One region of the Pseudomonas sp. GM102 genome, then DNA from elsewhere that is predicted to be linked to it. Evidence: predicted binding sites of a transcription regulator. Region 1 holds the regulator's gene; the other holds the start of a gene.

Region 1 (14,672 bases):
TACAAATCCCCGAAACAGACCTCTATTTCAAGCCCCGGCAAAAGTTGGAAGGCTTCTTGCAATAGCCGCCCTGCGCCTGCTTCAGGCGTCAAAAGTTTGCTTTAAAGGAACGGGGAAAACCGGTGGATCGCTCTCAGTTAATCAACACTGCACGCACAAACGTTGCCGACCTCAGTCGGGGCAATCTGGGTGTGCCGCTGTTGCTGCTGGTCATGCTGGCCATGATGATGTTGCCGGTGCCGCCGTTCCTGCTGGACGTGTTCTTCACGTTCAACATTGCCTTGTCCATCGTCGTGTTGCTGGTCTGCGTGTACGCCTTGCGGCCGCTGGATTTTGCCGTGTTCCCGACCATTTTGCTGGTGGCGACGTTGTTGCGACTGGCGCTGAACGTGGCCTCGACGCGGGTGGTGATGCTCCACGGTCAGGATGGTCATGCCGCCGCCGGTAAGGTGATCCAGGCCTTCGGTGAAGTGGTGATCGGCGGCAACTACGTGGTTGGTATCGTGGTCTTCGCGATTTTGATGATCATCAACTTCGTCGTAGTGACCAAGGGTGCCGGGCGGATTTCCGAGGTGAGCGCGCGTTTCACCCTCGACGCAATGCCGGGCAAACAAATGGCCATCGACGCCGACTTGAACGCCGGCCTGATCGATCAGAACCAGGCGAAACTGCGCCGGATGGAAGTGGCCCAGGAGGCCGAGTTCTACGGTTCCATGGACGGTGCCAGCAAGTTCGTGCGCGGTGACGCCATCGCCGGCCTGCTGATTCTGTTCATCAACCTGATCGGCGGCATGGCAGTCGGTATCTTCCAGCACGGTATGACCTTTGGCGATGCCGGTCGGGTGTACGCCTTGTTGACCATTGGTGACGGTTTGGTGGCGCAATTGCCATCACTGCTGTTGTCGACTGCCGCCGCGATCATGGTGACCCGAGCTTCCGGCTCGGAAGACATGGGCAAGCAGATCAATCGTCAGATGTTCGCCTCGCCGAAAGCCCTGGCCGTGGCCGCTGGCTTGATGGCGGTGATGGGCCTGGTGCCGGGCATGCCGCATTTTTCCTTTCTGAGCATGGCAGCCCTGGCGGCCGGCGGCGCTTACCTGTTCTGGAAGAAGCAGAACGTGGTCAAGGTTCAGGCCTTGCAAGAGGTCAAGCGTCAGCAGGAACTGCTGCCATCGCCGGCCCGCGCCCAGGAAACCAAGGAGCTTGGCTGGGATGACGTGACGCCGATCGACATGATCGGCCTGGAAGTCGGCTATCGCCTGATTCCGCTGGTGGACCGCAACCAGGGTGGTCAGTTGCTGGCGCGGATCAAGGGTGTGCGTAAAAAGCTCTCCCAGGACCTGGGTTTCTTGATGCCGACTGTGCATATCCGTGACAACCTCGACCTGGCGCCAAGCGCCTACCGCCTGACCCTGATGGGCGTGATCCTGGCCGAGGCCGAGATTTACCCGGACCGCGAACTGGCGATCAACCCAGGGCAGGTCTACGGTACGCTCAACGGCATTACCGCCAAAGATCCGGCTTTTGGTCTGGAGGCGGTCTGGATCGAAATTAGCCAGCGTGCCCAGGCGCAATCCCTCGGCTACACCGTGGTCGACGCCAGTACGGTAGTGGCAACGCATTTGAACCAGATTTTGTACAAACACTCCAGCGAGCTGATTGGTCACGAAGAAGTCCAGCAACTCATGCAATTGCTGGCCAAAAGCTCACCCAAACTGGCTGAAGAGCTGGTGCCGGGAGTGGTTTCGCTGTCGCAGTTGCTCAAAGTCTTGCAGGCATTGCTGGCCGAACAGGTGCCGGTACGGGACATTCGCAGCATCGCCGAAGCCATCGCGAACAACGCCGCCAAGAGTCAAGATACTGCCGCTTTGGTGGCTGCGGTGCGCGTCGGCGTATCCCGCGCAATCGTGCAAAGCATTGTAGGTACTGAGTCGCAGCTGCCTGTGATCACCTTGGAGCCAAGGTTGGAACAAATATTGCTCAATAGTCTTCAGAAGGCAGGGCAAGGCTCGGAAGAGGGCGTTCTGCTGGAGCCAAGCATGGCAGAGAAGCTGCAACGCTCGTTGATCGAAGCGGCGCAGCGTCAGGAAATGCAAGGTCAACCGGTGATTCTGCTGGTGGCCGGTCCGGTTCGCGCGATGCTCTCGCGATTCGGCCGACTGGCAGTCCCGGGTTTGCATGTGTTGGCTTATCAGGAAATCCCTGACAACAAGCAAGTGACCATTGTTGCGACAGTAGGGCCCAACGGCTGAGGTAGTGGTTTATGCAAGTTAAGCGTTTTTTCGCCGCCGATATGCGTCAGGCCATGAAACTGGTTCGTGATGAGCTGGGCGCTGATGCCGCCATCATTGGCAATCGCCGGATCGCCGGTGGTGTCGAGCTGACGGCTGCCCTGGATTACAAATTGTCGGCGCTGGCCCCGCGTGTTCCGAACATGGAACTCGAGGACGAGCTGCGCAAGACCCAGTCGCGGATCGTCACCGCCCAGGCCGAACTGAGCCTGCGTGGCGATGGCGAGAGCGACAAGAGCACCAATCGCCAGTTGTTCGCCGGCCTGCCGTTGACCGCCGCCGAGCCGCTGATCGAGCCGACGCTGGCCGAGCCTCGGCGTCCGGCACCTGCGCCTGCCGCAGCGACCGGCGTCGACCTGCGTGCGTTCGACTCGATGCGTTTCGAGCTCAACAGCCTGCGTGAACTGATGGAAGTGCAACTTGGCTCGCTGGCTTGGAATCAGTTGCAAGGCAGCCGTCCGGCCCAGGCCAACCTCTGGCGTCGCTTGCAACGCATCGGCCTGTCCGGCCCGTTGTCGCGCGATCTGCTGGCGCTGATTACCGACATTGAAGAGCCCCGTCAGGCCTGGCGCATGTTGCTCGCGCACCTGGCGCGGATGATCACCACCCCGGAAGTCGAGCCACTGGAAGAGGGCGGCGTGATTGCCATGGTCGGCCCGGCCGGCATGGGCAAGACCACCACGCTGGCCAAGCTGGCGGCTCGTTACGTGCTCAAGTACGGCGCGCAGAACATCGCGCTGGTCAGCATGGACAGCTATCGCATCGGCGCTCAGGAACAGCTCAAGACCCTCGGCCGGATCCTCAACGTGTCGGTCACCCACGTCGATCCGGGCCAATCCTTGGTGCAGGCGCTGGAGCCTTTGCTGCGCAAACGCGTGGTGCTGATCGATACCGCCGGCCTGCAGGCCAGCGATCCGGCACTGCGCATGCAGCTTGAAAGCCTGGCCGGACGCGGCATCAAATCAAAAAATTATCTGGTCTTGGCAACCACCAGCCAGAAACAGGTTCTAACTGCCGCTTATCACAGTTACAAACGTTGCGGCCTTGCTGGCTGCATCCTGACTAAACTGGATGAAACGGCAAGCTTGGGCGAGGTGTTGAGCCTGGCCATCAGTCATGAATTGCCGGTGGCTTACCTCACCGATGGCCCGCGGATTCCGGATGATTTGCATCTGCCGCGCCGTCATCAGTTGGTCAGCCGTGCCGTTAGCGTGCAAATGCAGGAAGAACCCAGCGAAGAAGCCATGGCTGATATGTTCGCTGACCTTTACCACAGTCCGACCAAGCGGGTTGGCTGAGGTATTTAATGAACGGTTTTTGTACCTACATCGATGGTCTGCCATGCATTGTTCAGTTGGTGAACGCGCAGCCAGTAATGTGGCCTCCGTCTAAGTAAGACAAGGTAAAGAAAATAACATGGGCAGCATGCATCCCGTACAGGTGATCGCGGTGACCGGCGGCAAAGGTGGCGTCGGGAAGACTAACGTGTCAGTGAACTTGTCCCTGGCTCTAGCTGAGCTCGGCCGGCGCGTCATGCTGCTGGATGCCGATCTGGGGCTGGCGAACGTTGACGTCCTGCTGGGGCTGACACCCAAACGTACCCTGGCCGACGTGATCGAAGGCCGCTGTGAGCTGCGCGATGTGCTGTTGCAAGGGCCCGGCGGTATTCGCATCGTCCCGGCCGCATCCGGCACCCAGAGCATGGTTCATCTGAGCCCGGCCCAGCATGCCGGCCTGATCCAGGCCTTCAGCGACATCGGCGACAACCTCGACGTATTGGTGATCGACACCGCTGCGGGCATTGGTGACTCGGTGGTCAGTTTCGTCCGCGCAGCGCAAGAAGTCTTGCTGGTGGTGTGCGACGAGCCGACCTCGATCACCGACGCCTACGCGCTGATCAAACTGCTGAACCGCGACTACGGCATGAACCGTTTCCGCGTCCTGGCCAACATGGCGCAGAGCCCGCAGGAAGGCCGCAACCTGTTCGCCAAGTTGACCAAGGTCACGGATCGTTTCCTTGACGTCGCCTTGCAATATGTCGGTGCGGTGCCTTACGACGAAAGCGTACGCAAGGCCGTGCAGAAACAGCGTGCCGTCTACGAAGCCTTTCCGCGTTCCAAGTGCGCCCTGGCGTTCAAGGCCATTGCGCAGAAGGTCGATACCTGGCCACTGCCGGCCAACCCACGCGGGCACCTGGAGTTTTTCGTCGAGCGCCTCGTGCAACAAACGGCAGGACCCGTCCTATGACAGCCAGTGGCTACAACCTCTACAAGAAGTCGGCACGTGACGCGCAGTACGAGCTGATCGAGCGTTACGCGCCACTGGTCAAACGCATTGCCTACCACTTGCTGGCGCGTTTGCCGGCCAGTGTCCAGGTCGAAGACCTGATCCAGGCCGGGATGATCGGCCTGCTTGAAGTATCAACCAAATATGACGCCAGCAAAGGCGCGAGTTTCGAGACGTACGCGGGCATTCGAATCCGCGGCGCGATGCTCGATGAAGTGCGCAAGGGGGACTGGGCTCCACGTTCGGTTCACCGCAATACCCGTATGGTCAGCGACGCGATTCGCTCGATTGAAGCTAAAACCGGCCGTGACGCTAAAGATCATGAGGTTGCGGCCGAACTCCAATTGAGTCTCGACGATTATTACGGGATTTTGAACGACACCCTCGGCAGCCGGTTATTCAGTTTCGACGATCTGTTACAGGACGGCGAACACGAAGGGCTGCATGAGGATGGCGCCAGTGCTCATCTCGAGCCGTCACGCGATCTGGAAGATGAACGCTTCCAGGCGGCGCTGGCGGACGCGATTGCCAATTTGCCGGAGCGTGAGCGACTGGTGTTGGCGCTGTACTACGACGAAGAGTTGAATCTCAAGGAAATCGGTGAGGTCCTGGGGGTCAGCGAATCGCGGGTCAGCCAGTTACACAGCCAGTGCGCGGCCCGTTTGCGGGGGCGTTTGGGGGAGTGGCGAGCGCGCTGAAGGCAGTGTGGGGACACTGCGAATGGAGCCGGTGTGGTGTTGAACTGCGCCGGTCTCGATCTGTTGTGCTCCAGACAGTCATTGAGTGCTTTGCCGGATTGATTGAAATGGCGCGTCCAGGTGCTGGGCGCGTTTAAGACTGCTTGGAGGTCGAATTGGACAAGAACATGAAAATCCTCATCGTTGATGACTTCTCAACGATGCGGCGGATCATAAAAAACCTGTTGCGTGATCTTGGGTTCACCAACACGGTCGAGGCTGACGATGGCACCACTGCCATTCCGGTTCTCAACAGTGGGAGCATCGACTTTCTGGTAACGGACTGGAACATGCCTGGCATGACCGGTATCGATCTGCTGCGTCACGTGCGCGCTGATGAAAAGCTCAAGCACCTTCCGGTGCTGATGGTGACCGCTGAAGCCAAGCGCGAGCAAATCATCGAAGCGGCCCAGGCCGGTGTAAATGGCTATGTGGTCAAACCCTTCACGGCCCAGGCGTTGAAAGAAAAAATCGAGAAGATTTTCGAACGCATCGGTTGATGGACTGCGCCACGGGGGAGCTATGGAGCATAAAGAATCTTCAATGGGCGATTTTGAATCGACCCTGAAAAAACACGCGGTCGAACTGGTCGAGAGCCTTGAAAAAGGCAGGTTTGGCGATGCGGTGCAATTGATCCATGAGCTCAATCAGACCCGTGACCGCGGCCTGTACCAGGAAGTAGGCAAGCTCACCCGCGAGCTGCATAGCGCGATCGTCAATTTCCAGATTGACCCGCACATGCCGCAAGCCGAGGAAGTGTCTCAGATCACGGATGCCACCGAGCGCCTGGGTTATGTGGTCAAGCTGACCGAGGCCGCGGCGAACCGCACCATGGACCTGGTGGAAAACGCCACGCCGCTGATCAACAGCCTGAGCGACGAAGCTCAGGCGCTAAGCACGGATTGGGGACGGTTCATGCGTCGCGAAGTCGGGGCTGAAGAGTTTCGCGATCTGGCCCGGCGCGTCGACGGTTTCCTGACACGCAGCAGCGAAGATAACCGCGTCGTGTCGAGCAACCTCAACGACATTCTGCTGGCCCAGGATTACCAGGACCTCACCGGTCAGGTAATCAAGCGCGTGACCCAGTTGGTCACCGAAGTTGAAAGCAATCTGCTCAAGCTCGTGCTCATGGCCAGTCAGGTCGACCGCTTTGCGGGTATCGAACATGACCGTGATGCGATGCTGGCTGAAAAAGATCCGCAAAAACATCTCTCTCAGGGTGAAGGTCCGCAGATTCATGCCGATAAAAGAGAAGACGTTGTGTCCGGTCAGGACGATGTGGACGATTTGTTATCCAGCCTAGGATTTTAGAGTTTTAGCATTTTAGGTTTTTTAGGTTTTTAGACCTCAGGAGCACCCCCTTAATGAGCTTCGGCGCCGATGAAGAGATCCTTCAGGATTTCCTGGTTGAGGCCGGCGAGATTCTAGAGCAACTGTCCGAACAGCTGGTCGAGCTTGAAAGTCGACCGGATGATGCGGATTTGCTCAATGCAATTTTTCGCGGTTTTCACACTGTAAAAGGGGGCGCCGGCTTCCTCCAGCTCAACGAGCTGGTGGAGTGCTGTCACATCGCCGAGAACGTGTTCGACATCCTGCGCAAGGGTGAACGACGCGTCGACTCGGAACTGATGGACGTGGTTCTCGAAGCACTGGACGCGGTGAACAGCATGTTCAGCGAAGTCCGCGAACGCAGCCCGATCACGGCTGCCACTCCAGAATTGCTTGCAGCGTTGGCCCGTCTGGCCGAGCCGCAAACCGCCGATGAGTCGGCACCGGTCGCTGAGGTGGTGGAAGAACCTGCCGCTGAAGAATCGGGCGATATCACGGATAACGAATTTGAACAGCTGCTGGACTCGCTGAACGCCGTCAAGGCTCAAGCCGAGGCTCCAGTGGCTGCGCCAGTGCCGACCAGCGATGCCTCGGCCAGCGATGAAATCACCGATGCCGAGTTCGAGTCGTTGCTCGATCAACTGCACGGCAAAGGCCAGTTCGCCGTCGATGCAGTAGTCGCGGCACCCGCCGCGCCGGCTGCCCCGAAAGCGGCAGGCGACAGCTCCGATATTACCGACGACGAGTTCGAAGCACTGCTCGACCAGTTGCACGGTAAAGGCAACTTTGCCGTCGATGCATTGGAGTCGGCGATTGCCGCCGTACCAGCCCCGGCTGCGCCAACCGCTAAAGCGGCCGGCGGCGATCTGATCTCGGATCATGAGTTCGAATCGCTGCTCGACGAATTGCACGGTAAAGGCAAATTCACTGAAGTGGGCACCGGTTCTGCTGCTTCCGCTGTAGCGACCCCAGTCGCCAAGGCGCCGGCACCTGTGGCCAAAGCGCCCGAGCCAAAAGCCGAAGCGCCGAAACCGGCCGCCGCTGCTGCACCGGCCCCGGCCCGTGCCCCGTCTGCGCCACCACCAGAAAAACCGGCCAGCGAAGCCGAGACCACCGTGCGGGTCGATACCGCGCGTCTCGACGAAATCATGAACATGGTCGGCGAGTTGGTACTGGTGCGTAACCGCTTGGTCCGTCTGGGCCTCAACAGCGGCGACGAAGCCATGTCCAAGGCCGTGTCGAACCTCGACGTGGTCACGGCCGACCTGCAGACCGCGGTCATGAAGACCCGGATGCAGCCGATCAAGAAAGTCTTCGGGCGCTTCCCGCGTCTGGTTCGCGACCTGGCTCGCCAGCTCAAGAAAGAGATCAACCTGGAGCTGGTCGGCGAAGAAACCGACCTCGACAAGAACCTCGTCGAGGCCCTGGCCGACCCGCTGGTCCACTTGGTGCGCAACTCGGTCGACCACGGTATTGAAGAGCCGGCTGAGCGCGAAGCGATGGGCAAGCCTCGCAGCGGCAAGGTGATCCTGTCCGCGGAACAGGAAGGCGATCACATCCTGCTGTCCATCTCCGATGATGGCAAAGGTATGGACGCCGATGTTCTGCGCGGTATCGCCGTGAAGAAAGGCCTGATGGACAAGGATGCGGCGGACCGTCTCAGCGAGTCGGATTGCTTCAACCTGATCTTCGCTCCGGGCTTCTCGACCAAGACCGAAATTTCCGACGTCTCCGGGCGCGGCGTGGGCATGGACGTGGTGAAAACCAAGATCGCCCAGCTCAACGGCACCATCAATATCTACTCGACCAAGGGCAAGGGCTCGAAGATCGTCATCAAGGTCCCGTTGACCCTGGCGATCATGCCGACGCTGATGGTCATGCTCGGCAACCAGGCGTTCGCGTTCCCGCTGGTGAACGTCAACGAGATCTTCCACCTCGACCTGTCGCGCACCAACGTGGTGGACGGCCAGGAAGTGGTGATCGTGCGGGACAAGGCGCTGCCTCTGTTCTACCTCAAACGCTGGCTGGTCAGCTCCGCTGCTCATGAAGAGCAGCGCGAAGGCCATGTGGTGATTCTTTCGGTGGGCACTCAGCGGATCGGCTTCGTCGTCGATCAACTGGTGGGCCAGGAAGAAGTGGTCATCAAGCCATTGGGCAAAATGCTCCAGGGAACCCCGGGCATGTCCGGCGCCACCATCACCGGTGACGGCCGCATTGCGCTGATTCTCGATGTTCCGAGCATGCTCAAGCGTTACGCCGCACGGCGTATTTGATTCTGGGGGAGCGGGGCGACTGAGCCTCGCCCCGTCTAACGGAGTGTTTATGGCAGTCAAAGTCCTGGTGGTGGACGATTCGGGGTTTTTCCGCCGCCGCGTCTCGGAAATTCTTTCAGCGGATTCGAATATCCAGGTCGTCGGTACGGCGACCAACGGCAAAGAGGCGATCGATCAGGCACTGGCTCTCAAGCCAGACGTGATCACCATGGACTACGAGATGCCGATGATGGATGGCATCACCGCAGTGCGGCACATCATGCAGCGCTGCCCGACCCCGGTGTTGATGTTCTCCTCGCTGACTCACGAAGGCGCGCGGGTCACCCTTGATGCGCTGGACGCCGGCGCGGTGGACTTCCTGCCGAAGAATTTCGAAGACATCTCCCGTAACCCGGAGAAGGTCAAGCAACTGTTGTGCGAGAAGATTCTCAGCATCTCGCGCAGTAACCGTCGCGTCAGCACTTACAGCGCCCCGGCCCCAGTCGCTGCGCCAGCCCCGACGCCTGCGCCTTCGAGCGTCAGCAACTACGGCAGCAGCGCGCCTGCGCGTCCGGCACCTGCACCGATTCCGGTTCGCACCCATGCAGCGACTCCATCGTCCCCTGCACCAAAACGCAAAGCCTACAAACTGGTCGCCATCGGCACCTCCACCGGTGGCCCGGTTGCCCTGCAACGGGTGCTGACGCAGTTGCCGGCCAGCTTCCCGGCACCGATCGTGTTGATCCAGCACATGCCAGCAGCCTTCACCAAGGCTTTCGCCGAGCGTCTGGACAAGCTGTGCCGTATCAGCGTCAAGGAAGCCGAGGATGGCGACATCCTGCGTCCGGGCCTGGCGCTGCTGGCTCCGGGTGGCAAGCAAATGATGATCGACGGCCGTGGCGCGGTGAAAATCCTGCCGGGCGACGAGCGTCTGAACTACAAACCGTGCGTGGACATCACCTTCGGCTCCGCGGCCAAATCCTACGGCGACAAAGTTCTGGCGGTGGTATTGACCGGCATGGGTGCCGACGGTCGCGAAGGCGCGCGTCTGCTCAAGCAGGGCGGCAGTGCGATCTGGGCCCAGGATGAAGCCAGTTGCGTGATCTACGGCATGCCGATGGCCATCGTCAAAGCCGACCTGGCAGATGCGATCTACGGTCTGGAAGATATTGGCAAACACCTGGTCGAGGCGTGTATCTGATGGATGTTTTAAGCCTGATCGGGATCATCATGGCGTTCGTCGCCATTATTGGCGGTAACTACCTTGAGGGCGGTCACCTCGGCGCGCTGGCCAACGGCCCGGCGGCGTTGATCGTACTCGGTGGGACCATCGGTGCTTCGCTGCTGCAATCGCCGATAAGCGCCTTCAAGCGCGCCATGCAGATTCTCACCTGGATCCTGTTTCCTCCCAGGGTGGACCTGGCCGGCGGCATCGATCGCGTAGTGAATTGGAGCCTGACCGCCCGCAAGGAAGGTTTGCTCGGTCTGGAAGGAGTGGCCGACGCCGAACCCGACAGCTACTCACGCAAAGGTCTGCAACTGCTGGTGGACGGCGCCGAACCGGAAGCGATTCGCAGCATTCTGGAAGTGGATTTCTACACCCAGGAAAGCCGCGACATCGAAGCCGCCAAAGTCTTTGAAAGCATGGGTGGCTACGCGCCGACCATCGGCATCATCGGTGCGGTAATGGGCCTGATCCATGTCATGGGCAACCTGGCCGATCCGTCGCAACTGGGCAGCGGCATTGCCGTCGCCTTTGTCGCCACCATCTATGGCGTAGCCAGTGCCAACCTGATCTTGCTGCCGATTGCCGCCAAGCTCAAATCCATCGCGTTGCGACAGTCGCGTTATCGCGAGATGTTGCTGGAAGGGATCCTGTCGATCGCCGAAGGTGAAAACCCTCGCTCCATTGAGTTGAAGCTTCAGGGCTTCATGGATTAAGGGAAGAACCTCATGGCTCGTCGTCGGCAACCTGAAGAACACGTAAACCATGAACGCTGGCTCGTTTCCTATGCCGACTTCATTACCTTGCTGTTCGCTTTCTTCGTGGTGATGTACTCGATCTCTTCGATCAACGAAGGCAAGTACAAGATCATTTCCGAGGCGTTGATCGGGGTGTTTACCGACACCGATCGCGCCCTCAAGCCGATTCCTATTGGCGAAGAGCGACCGAAGACCGTGACCCCGGCCAAGCCGCTGGTCAAGGACAGCGAACAGATCGACGCCGGCATCGCCCAGGCTGCCAACGATCCGCTCAAAAGCATTGCCGATGACATCAGCGCGGCGTTCGGCGACTTGATCAGCTCCAACCAGATGACCGTGCGCGGCAATGAGTTATGGGTTGAGATCGAACTCAATTCCAGCCTGTTGTTCGGCAGTGGCGACGCCATGCCCAGCGACATCGCCTTCAACATCATCGACAAGGTCGCCGCGATCCTCAGGCCGTTCGACAACCCGATCCACGTCGAAGGCTTTACCGACGATCAACCGATTCGCACCGCGCAATACCCGACCAACTGGGAGCTGTCCTCGGCCCGTTCGGCGAGCATCGTGCGCATGTTGGCGATGCAGGGCGTGAACCCGGGGCGCCTGGCGTCGGTGGGTTACGGTGAGTTCCAGCCGGTGGCCAACAACGCCACCGCCGAAGGCCGGGCGCGTAACCGTCGGGTGGTGCTGGTGGTGTCACGAAATCTCGATGTACGGCGCAGCCTCACCGGCACCGGAACGGCTCATGCACAACCGGATGCCGCGTTGAAGCGGGCTGGCACACAAACTGCACCTACCCCGGTCAAGTCGCCGGGACGAGAGAGTGCCGTCAATTCTCCGTCACCCGCATTAACACGTTGAGCTAATTCTCGGTCGACCTTTTCGACCGGGAGGAACAATCCGAATGAGAGTCTGGGCAGTCGCCAATCAAAAGGGTGGTGTCGGTAAAACCACTTCCTCCATCGCTTTAGCCGGTTTGCTGGCTGAGGCGGGCAAGCGCGTGGTTGTGGTCGATCTCGACCCACATGGCTCCATGACCAGCTACTTCGGTTACGACCCCGACAGCCTGGAACACAGCAGCTACGACCTGTTTCTGCACAAGGGCAGCGTGCCGCAAGGCTTGCCCGGTCAGTTGCTGATGCCCACCAGTGACGAACGCATTTCCCTGTTGCCATCGAGTACCGCGCTGGCAACCCTTGAGCGCCAGTCGCCGGGCCAGAGTGGTTTGGGCCTGGTGATCGCCAAGAGCCTGGCGCAGTTGTGGCAGGACTTCGATTACGCGGTGATCGACAGCCCGCCGTTGCTCGGCGTGCTGATGGTCAATGCCTTGGCGGCCAGCCAGCAGTTGGTGATCCCGGTGCAGACCGAACACTTGGCGGTCAAAGGCCTGGAACGCATGGTCAACACCCTGGCGATGATCAACCGTTCGCGCAAACAGGCGCTGCCGTTCAGCATCGTGCCGACCTTGTTCGACCGCCGCACCCAGGCGTCCCTCGGCACCCTTCGCGTGCTGCGCGACAAGTACCCGGAAGAAATCTGGCAAGGCTACATCCCGATCGATACTCGCTTGCGTGACGCGAGCCGGGCAGGGTTGACGCCTTCGCAATTCGACGGCAAGAGCCGTGGCGTTCTCGCTTATCGCGCACTGCTCAAGCATCTGCTGGCGGCGCAACGTGTTCCGCAGGTGGCATGAGATGAACTCAATCCCTGTAGGAGCGAGGCTTGCCCGCGAAGCAGACGCCGCAGTGTTCACCGTTAAATCGCGTCATCGTTCTTCGCGGGCAAGCCTCGCTCCTACAGGGGGGGGCTTTTCATGAATCGGCCGGTGAAGATCACCTCGCGTCCGCAACTGGCCCTCCAGTCTTATCTGGACGCCTTGCTTCAGGACGCGACCGAAGAGTTGTTGCCAGAAGTCGAGGTGCTGCCCGAGGTTGTCGAGGTTGAAGCTGCGCTGGATGAGTTCCAGGCTGCCGTGCTTGAAGAGCAGGCCCGTGATGCGCAGAAACCGGCAGTGGCCGCTGCACCGATCGTTGCGCCAGTGGTGAAAGCACCGGTGGCCGTGATCGACGCACCGGCACCGATTCTGGCGCCCGTATCGACGATTGCCCCGTTGCTGCAAGCGTTGGTGCCACCGGTAGTTGAAGTTCATCTGCCGCCAAGCAACACGCCGCCACCGGTGGAAACCGATGGTCGCCCGTCCTGGGCTGCCGAGCCGTTCGAATGCCTGTTGTTCGACGTCGCCGGGTTGACCCTGGCGGTACCGCTGGTGTGCCTGGGCTCGATTTATTCCCTGGCCGGCCACGAGCTGACACCGTTGTTCGGCCAGCCGGAATGGTTCCTTGGGATCCTGCCGAGCCAGGCCGGCAACCTGAAAGTTTTGGATACTGCGCGCTGGGTCATGCCGGATCGTTATCGCGATGATTTCCGCCAGGGCCTGCAATACGTTATTTCGGTTCAGGGCTACGAGTGGGGGCTGGCGGTGCATCAGGTCAGCCGCTCGTTGCGCCTGGACCCGAACGAAATCAAATGGAGAAGTCATCGAGGTCAGCGGCCATGGCTGGCGGGCACGGTGATTGAGCACATGTGTGCGCTGCTGGACGTTTCCGCCCTGGCCGAGTTGATCGCCAGCGGTGGGGCAAAGCACATGAGCGGCAGCAAGCCGCTACACAAACCGACATAGCTGCCGACATAACAAGTATGCGACGGCATTGTTGAATGCCGCCAACAGAACACACACCGCCAGAAGCGGTTTTTCGAGGGGTCAGGGTATGAGTAATCAAGCGACGAATGCAAAAGGTTCTGAAGATCCGATCCTGCAATGGGTAACCTTCAAACTGGACAATGAAACCTACGGCATCAACGTGATGCGCGTTCAGGAAGTCCTGCGTTATACCGAGATCGCCCCGGTCCCGGGTGCCCCGAGCTACGTGCTGGGCATCATCAACCTGCGCGGTAATGTGGTCACCGTGATCGACACCCGTCAGCGCTTCGGCCTGATGAATGCCGAGATCAGCGACAACACCCGCATCGTCATCATCGAAGCCGATAAGCAAGTGGTCGGCATCATGGTCGACAGCGTGGCTGAAGTGGTTTACCTGCGTCAGTCGGAAATCGAGACCGCGCCAAACGTCGGTAACGAAGAGTCCGCCAAGTTCATTCAAGGCGTGTGCAACAAGAACAACGAACTGCTGATCCTGGTCGAACTGGACAAGATGATGAGCGAAGAAGAATGGTCGGAACTGGAGAGTATCTGATTGATTCTTGAGGTAGCTGTCATTGTCCTGTTCCTCTTCTGGGCAGGCACGCTGGCGATGTTCCTGGCGTACATCCGCGCTCAGCGGCAGATCGCCGCGCAACAGGCCGAGGGCGATGCGCTGCGCGATCAGCGCATCAAGGACCTGGCCAAACGCGTCGACGACTACCAGAGCGGCAACGTGCGCATGGGTGAAGACCTGCACGAACTGCGCGCTGTCGTCGGGCCGTTGCCGGACAAACTGGCTCAGCTGGAGCAGCGTGATCCGTCGAGTCTTTCATTCGCCCAGGCGGCACGCCTGGTGGGGATGGGGGCCAGCGTCGATGAACTGACTCAGTCTTGCGGCTTGACCCAGGCTGAGGCGGAGTTGATGAGCAAGTTGCATAGAAACTGAGAAGATCAAGAGATCGCAGCCTCGTTGCACTCGACAGCTCCTACAGGGTGTACACAATGGAGATCGTTCCCACGCTCTGCGTGGGAATGCCTCTTGGGACGCTCTGCGTTCCGCTGTTGTGTGACGCAGAGCGTCACGGGCTGC
Region 2 (4,852 bases), on a different contig from region 1:
GCTGAAGCTGATAGACGAACCGCTCGACCTGCCGCTGCACCTGGCCGCTCATGTTGTGAAAACGCACGCCGGCGAAGGTGGTGTTGATCCTTTCTTCGAAGTGCAGGTAGCGCAGTTCGACCGGTGCCGTCATGCTGCCGAAGGGCAGGGCAGCGACGAAACGGTCGTAGACCTGGCCCAATTGCAGCCTGGCGGTGATGTCGCCCTCGAAGCGCAACTTGCAGCCGGTGGCGGAGATGTCCAGCAATTTGCCTGTGACGGGCGACTTGAGTTTTTCGCCACCCAGCTCGACATCGACCAGTTGCGCCAGCTTCAACGCCGCGCGAAAAGCATTGCGGCGCTGGTGATAAACCACCTCATCGGGCAGCGCGCCACGGTAGCAGCGACCATCGCCGGAGTCGTCGATGGTCAGCGGGCCATTGCTTTCCCAGGCGATGCGTACGCCGTCGTGGAAACCTTCGACCTTGAACGGTTCGCCGGCCAGCAGAAAACGTTCGCCATCGCGGGGGATCATTTCGTCCAGGGCGATCATGTTGCTGTCACGGTCGACGTCCACCAGGTAACTCTGGAAACGCTGGCTGCGCTCGTGGAACGTGATGATCAGCGGGTCATGGCTGTCTTGCAGCTGACGCAGATTGCCGGAGATTTCCAGGGGTGTGGTGAGCACCTTGGGAGGCTGCGTAGCCTCTTCCGCGCTTAAGGCATTGAACACGGGGTATCAATCTCCAGACAAATATGACTACTGGCCAGCATTCTGCCAGCATGTTTCGTGTCTTGATAGAGCGTGCTCATTGAAAGGCTCAAGCCTGACTGAGCGGGCGTGGTTTTGCGAGTTTTGAGGTTGAACCGCGGGCATCGTAGAGCGCTGGCGGCTCGCCGCCGGTGAGGATTTTCAGCTGGTTGGCCGTGGCGGCCTGCTGAACCAGAATCGACTGGCCATTGTTAACGTTGGCAGCCTGGCACTGGGCCAGGAGATCGGTCAGCACGTCGCTCTGTGCCAGCAACTGATCGCCGATGCTCGAATGGCTGGCAAGTTGCTCCAGGCCTTGGCGATTGGTCGGCAGGTTGAGGCTGGCGAGGATTTCACTGCGCTTGCGGCCATGCTGCTCGAGCAAAATGATCATTGCCTGTTTCTGCGCCAGAATGTCTTCGAGCAGTGGCATGTCGCGACCGTGCAGCGCGAGGGACTCGGTTTGCAGCAGTTCCAGCAGGTGTTGCGCCGGAGCAAAGTCGTCGATGATCAGTTGCAGTAAATTAGTGTCGTGCATGGCTGGCCTTGGGTTTTAAGCGTCCAAAAGCCTGGCGCTGGCCGTGGCCTAGCGCTGGGCTTCGAAGTTGAGCAGTTTGCTGGCTACACGGTTGCTGTCGACTTTATAGCTGCCATCGGCAATCGCTGCTTTCAACTCGGCCACGCGGGCGTTGTCGACGGCAGGCTGATCGCGCAGCTTGTCAGTGACCTTCTGCAACTGTTGAGCCTCATTGCTGAGGTGTACCGATTCCCCGCTTTGGGTGGTATTGGCCTGTTCGGCCGGGGTATTCAGCGGCGCGGATTGGCCAGCTTCGGCGGTTTCCTTAGCAACGCTGGTACGCGTACTGCCCGTAAGTGACGAGGAGCTGTTTAAACGACTGAAATCGATGACCATGACAAAAAACCTCTGGGTATTTGGACGCTTGCCATGTTTTCGGCTCTCCCCCGGAAAACTTTAGGCCCATTTATCAATGAGCTTGCATGCGCCAGCGTGTGTCCTGCATGGGGCACAGTTTAGGCAACAGCCGGGTGGCGCGCCATATCTTCACGGGCCCAGAGCCCTATAGGGTCGCTCACATACCCACTTCCACCTGCCCGGGCGCGGTGACTTGCGCCTTGATAACCCGCTGGGAATTAAGGTTTTTCACGCGAATCTGTTCGCTCATGCCGCCGTTGGACAGCGCTTCACCCGGCATGCGCACGCTGAGCGTACCACTGCGGGCGGTAATCACCACCTGATCGCCCTTGCGAACCACTTCCGCCTGTTCGAGATGCACCAGGGTTATGACCTGATCGGCGACCATTGGTCGGGTAAGTTTCTGTCCGATCGCCTGATCGACGGAGGTCAGAAAACCCTGGTTTATCAGGCTGATATCGCGCTCACGCAGGGTCACGTCCTGGGGTTCGATAATCCCTGTGCGCTTAAGGGGGCGGGTGGTGGTCACAATGTCGCGAAACAGCCGTACTTGAGCGGGTACGAAGACTGTCCAAGGGGAGGCGCTGTCGCAGCGAACCTTGACCGTGACCCGACCCAGAGGCCTCGCGGGGCTCTCGAGGGTGGCTGTCAATTCCTTGTCGCACATAGGCATGCGCAGGCGCGGATCGAGCTGGTTGACCTCGATTTCGTAGCGTCCTTGTGTTTGACTCGTCGCCAGATAGTCTTCTACGGTGAATTCAAGAAAGCCCTGAGTGACGCCGATAAGCATGTCAGGCAAGGTAACCGCGTCAGCAAGGGCAGGGCTGCCAGCGTTGAACAGGCAAGCGGCCGACATCGCGCAGAGTAATCTGCGGCAGGTTGATGTCAGGTGTCGGAAAAATGTCGGTTCTGTGTTCATAAAAGTTAAAAAGCAAGCGCCGTGCCGTTTAGTGATGAATGTGCGTCGCAAACACACTTAGCGTTGGTGTAGGAGTCTGGGCATGGCTGGTGTAATGGATTCGGTGAACCAGCGCACGCAACTGGTAGGGCAGAATCGCCTTGAGCTGTTGTTGTTCCGTCTTGACGGCCAGCAGCTGTATGGCATCAACGTATTCAAGGTTCGTGAGGTGCTGCAATGCCCCAAACTGACCCTGATGCCCAAGTCCAGTCCTGTCGTGTGCGGTGTGGCGAATATTCGGGGGGCGACCATTCCGATTCTGGATCTGGCAATGGCGACCGGTTCCGGAGCGCTGAAAGATCAAAGCAATCCCTTCGTGATCATCACGGAGTACAACACCAAGACTCAGGGTTTCCTGGTTCGGTCGGTAGAGCGCATCGTCAACATGAACTGGGAGGAGATTCATCCGCCACCCAAGGGCACCGGGCGCGATCATTACTTGACGGCTGTGACTCGGGTCGACAATCAGTTAGTCGAAATCATCGACGTCGAGAAGGTGCTGGCGGAAGTGTCACCGACACCGGAAGCGATTTCGGTGGGCGTGGTGGATGTCGAGACTCAGCACAAGGCGTTGTCCTTGCGCGTGCTGACGGTCGATGACTCGTCGGTGGCGCGCAAGCAGGTGACCCGTTGCCTGCAAACGGTCGGTGTCGAAGTGGTCGCGTTGAACGATGGCAAGCAAGCGCTGGATTACCTGCGCAAGCTGGTCGACGAGGGCAAGAAGCCGGAAGAAGAGTTCCTGATGATGATCTCCGACATCGAGATGCCGGAGATGGACGGGTACACCCTGACGGCCGAGATCCGCAACGACCCGCGCATGCAAAAGCTGCATATCATCCTGCACACTTCGTTGTCGGGTGTGTTCAATCAGGCGATGGTCAAGAAGGTCGGTGCCGATGACTTCCTGGCCAAATTCCGTCCTGATGACCTGGCATCCCGGGTAGTCGACCGGATCAAAGCAGCAGATAACAGCTAGGGGCCTTCTGTCCCTGGCGGTCAACACGATTTAAGAGGCGGCATCTTTGTCTACGGGTAATTTGGATTTTGAACAGTTCCGGGTATTCCTGGAAAAAGCCTGTGGCATTTTGCTCGGTGAAAACAAGCAATACCTGGTCTCGAGCCGTCTCAACAAACTGATGGAACAGCAGGGCATCAAATCGCTGGGTGAGCTGGTTCAGCGCATCCAGACTCAGCCGCGCAGCGGTTTGCGCGAGATGGTGGTGGATGCCATGACCACCAACGAAACCTTGTGGTTTCGTGACACCTATCCGTTTGAAGTCTTGAAGAACAAGGTATTGCCCGAAGCGATCAAGGCAGCCCCCGGCCAGCGCCTGCGGATCTGGTCGGCAGCGTGTTCGTCGGGCCAGGAACCGTATTCGCTGTCGATGTCCATCGATGAGTTCGAGCGGGTCAACATGGGCCAGTTGAAGATGGGCGTGCAGATCGTTGCCACTGACCTGTCCGGCACCATGCTGACCAACTGCAAAACCGGCGAGTACGACAGCCTGGCCATCGGTCGCGGTCTGTCGCCCGAGCGCCTTCAGCGTTACTTCGACCCGAAAGGGCCGGGACGCTGGGCGATCAAGGCGCCGATCAAGAGTCGGGTGGAATTTCGCTCGTTCAACCTGCTCGACAGCTACGCGGCCCTGGGCAAGTTCGACATCGTGTTCTGCCGCAACGTGCTGATCTACTTCTCCGCCGAGGTGAAGAAAGACATCCTGTTGCGCATTCACAGCACGCTGAAGCCGGGCGGTTATCTGTTCCTTGGCGCATCCGAAGCGCTGAACGGTTTGCCGGATCATTACCAGATGGTCCAGTGCAGCCCGGGGATCATTTACCAGGCGAAGTGATGCAAAAGCGGCAGGCATAAAAACGGGAGTCCTCAGGGGCTCCCGTTTTTTTTGTGCCTGATGATTTTCCCGGCACCACCACGATCCAATGTGGAAGCGGGTGGTGTTCTTTCTACCGTGATAAGCGGCAGAAAAGCGGCAGGCGGCGGAAATCGGTTGCCGCTTTTCTGGCATTGCCGCTTTGCCACCGCGCGCAAAGCCCCGGTTTATGGGCTTTTTTTAATTGGCACGCCGCTTGCTATGTCCATGTTACGAAAAATCAGGTCACCCGAAGGTTTCCCGACATGAGCATCAGCTTCGATAAAGCGCTCGGTATCCACGAACAAGCCCTGGGCTTTCGCGCTCAGCGTGCTGAAGTCCTGGCCAACAACATCGCCAAC

What was found. The regulator FliA, encoded in region 1, starts transcription of late flagellar genes. The targets are predictions, from matches to a motif close to CTAAAGTTTNNNNNNNNNNNGCCGNTAA.
Region 2: the regulator FliA is predicted to act here: its motif matches at 1,680-1,707, upstream of flgM (flagellar biosynthesis anti-sigma factor FlgM).

The regions. Positions count from the first base shown of each region.
Region 1 is NZ_AKJB01000001.1:42,851-57,522, forward strand. Features, by position in the region: gene flhA (flagellar biosynthesis protein FlhA) at 123-2,252, shown strand; gene flhF (flagellar biosynthesis protein FlhF) at 2,264-3,589, shown strand; gene fleN (flagellar synthesis regulator FleN) at 3,708-4,538, shown strand; gene fliA (RNA polymerase sigma factor FliA) at 4,535-5,275, shown strand; gene PMI18_RS28950 (chemotaxis response regulator CheY) at 5,443-5,814, shown strand; gene PMI18_RS28945 (protein phosphatase CheZ) at 5,837-6,625, shown strand; gene PMI18_RS28940 (chemotaxis protein CheA) at 6,679-8,916, shown strand; gene PMI18_RS28935 (protein-glutamate methylesterase/protein-glutamine glutaminase) at 8,966-10,096, shown strand; gene PMI18_RS28930 (flagellar motor protein) at 10,096-10,836, shown strand; gene motD (flagellar motor protein MotD) at 10,849-11,742, shown strand; gene PMI18_RS28920 (ParA family protein) at 11,786-12,574, shown strand; gene PMI18_RS28915 (CheW domain-containing protein) at 12,695-13,561, shown strand; gene PMI18_RS28910 (chemotaxis protein CheW) at 13,650-14,135, shown strand; gene PMI18_RS28905 (DUF2802 domain-containing protein) at 14,136-14,528, shown strand.
Region 2 is NZ_AKJB01000050.1:70,180-75,031, reverse strand. Features, by position in the region: gene PMI18_RS18195 (flagellar brake protein) at 1-712, opposite strand, end outside; gene PMI18_RS18200 (flagella synthesis protein FlgN) at 801-1,268, opposite strand; gene flgM (flagellar biosynthesis anti-sigma factor FlgM) at 1,317-1,643, opposite strand; gene flgA (flagellar basal body P-ring formation chaperone FlgA) at 1,822-2,583, opposite strand; gene PMI18_RS18215 (chemotaxis protein CheV) at 2,666-3,598, shown strand; gene cheR (protein-glutamate O-methyltransferase CheR) at 3,645-4,472, shown strand; gene flgB (flagellar basal body rod protein FlgB) at 4,757-4,852, shown strand, end outside.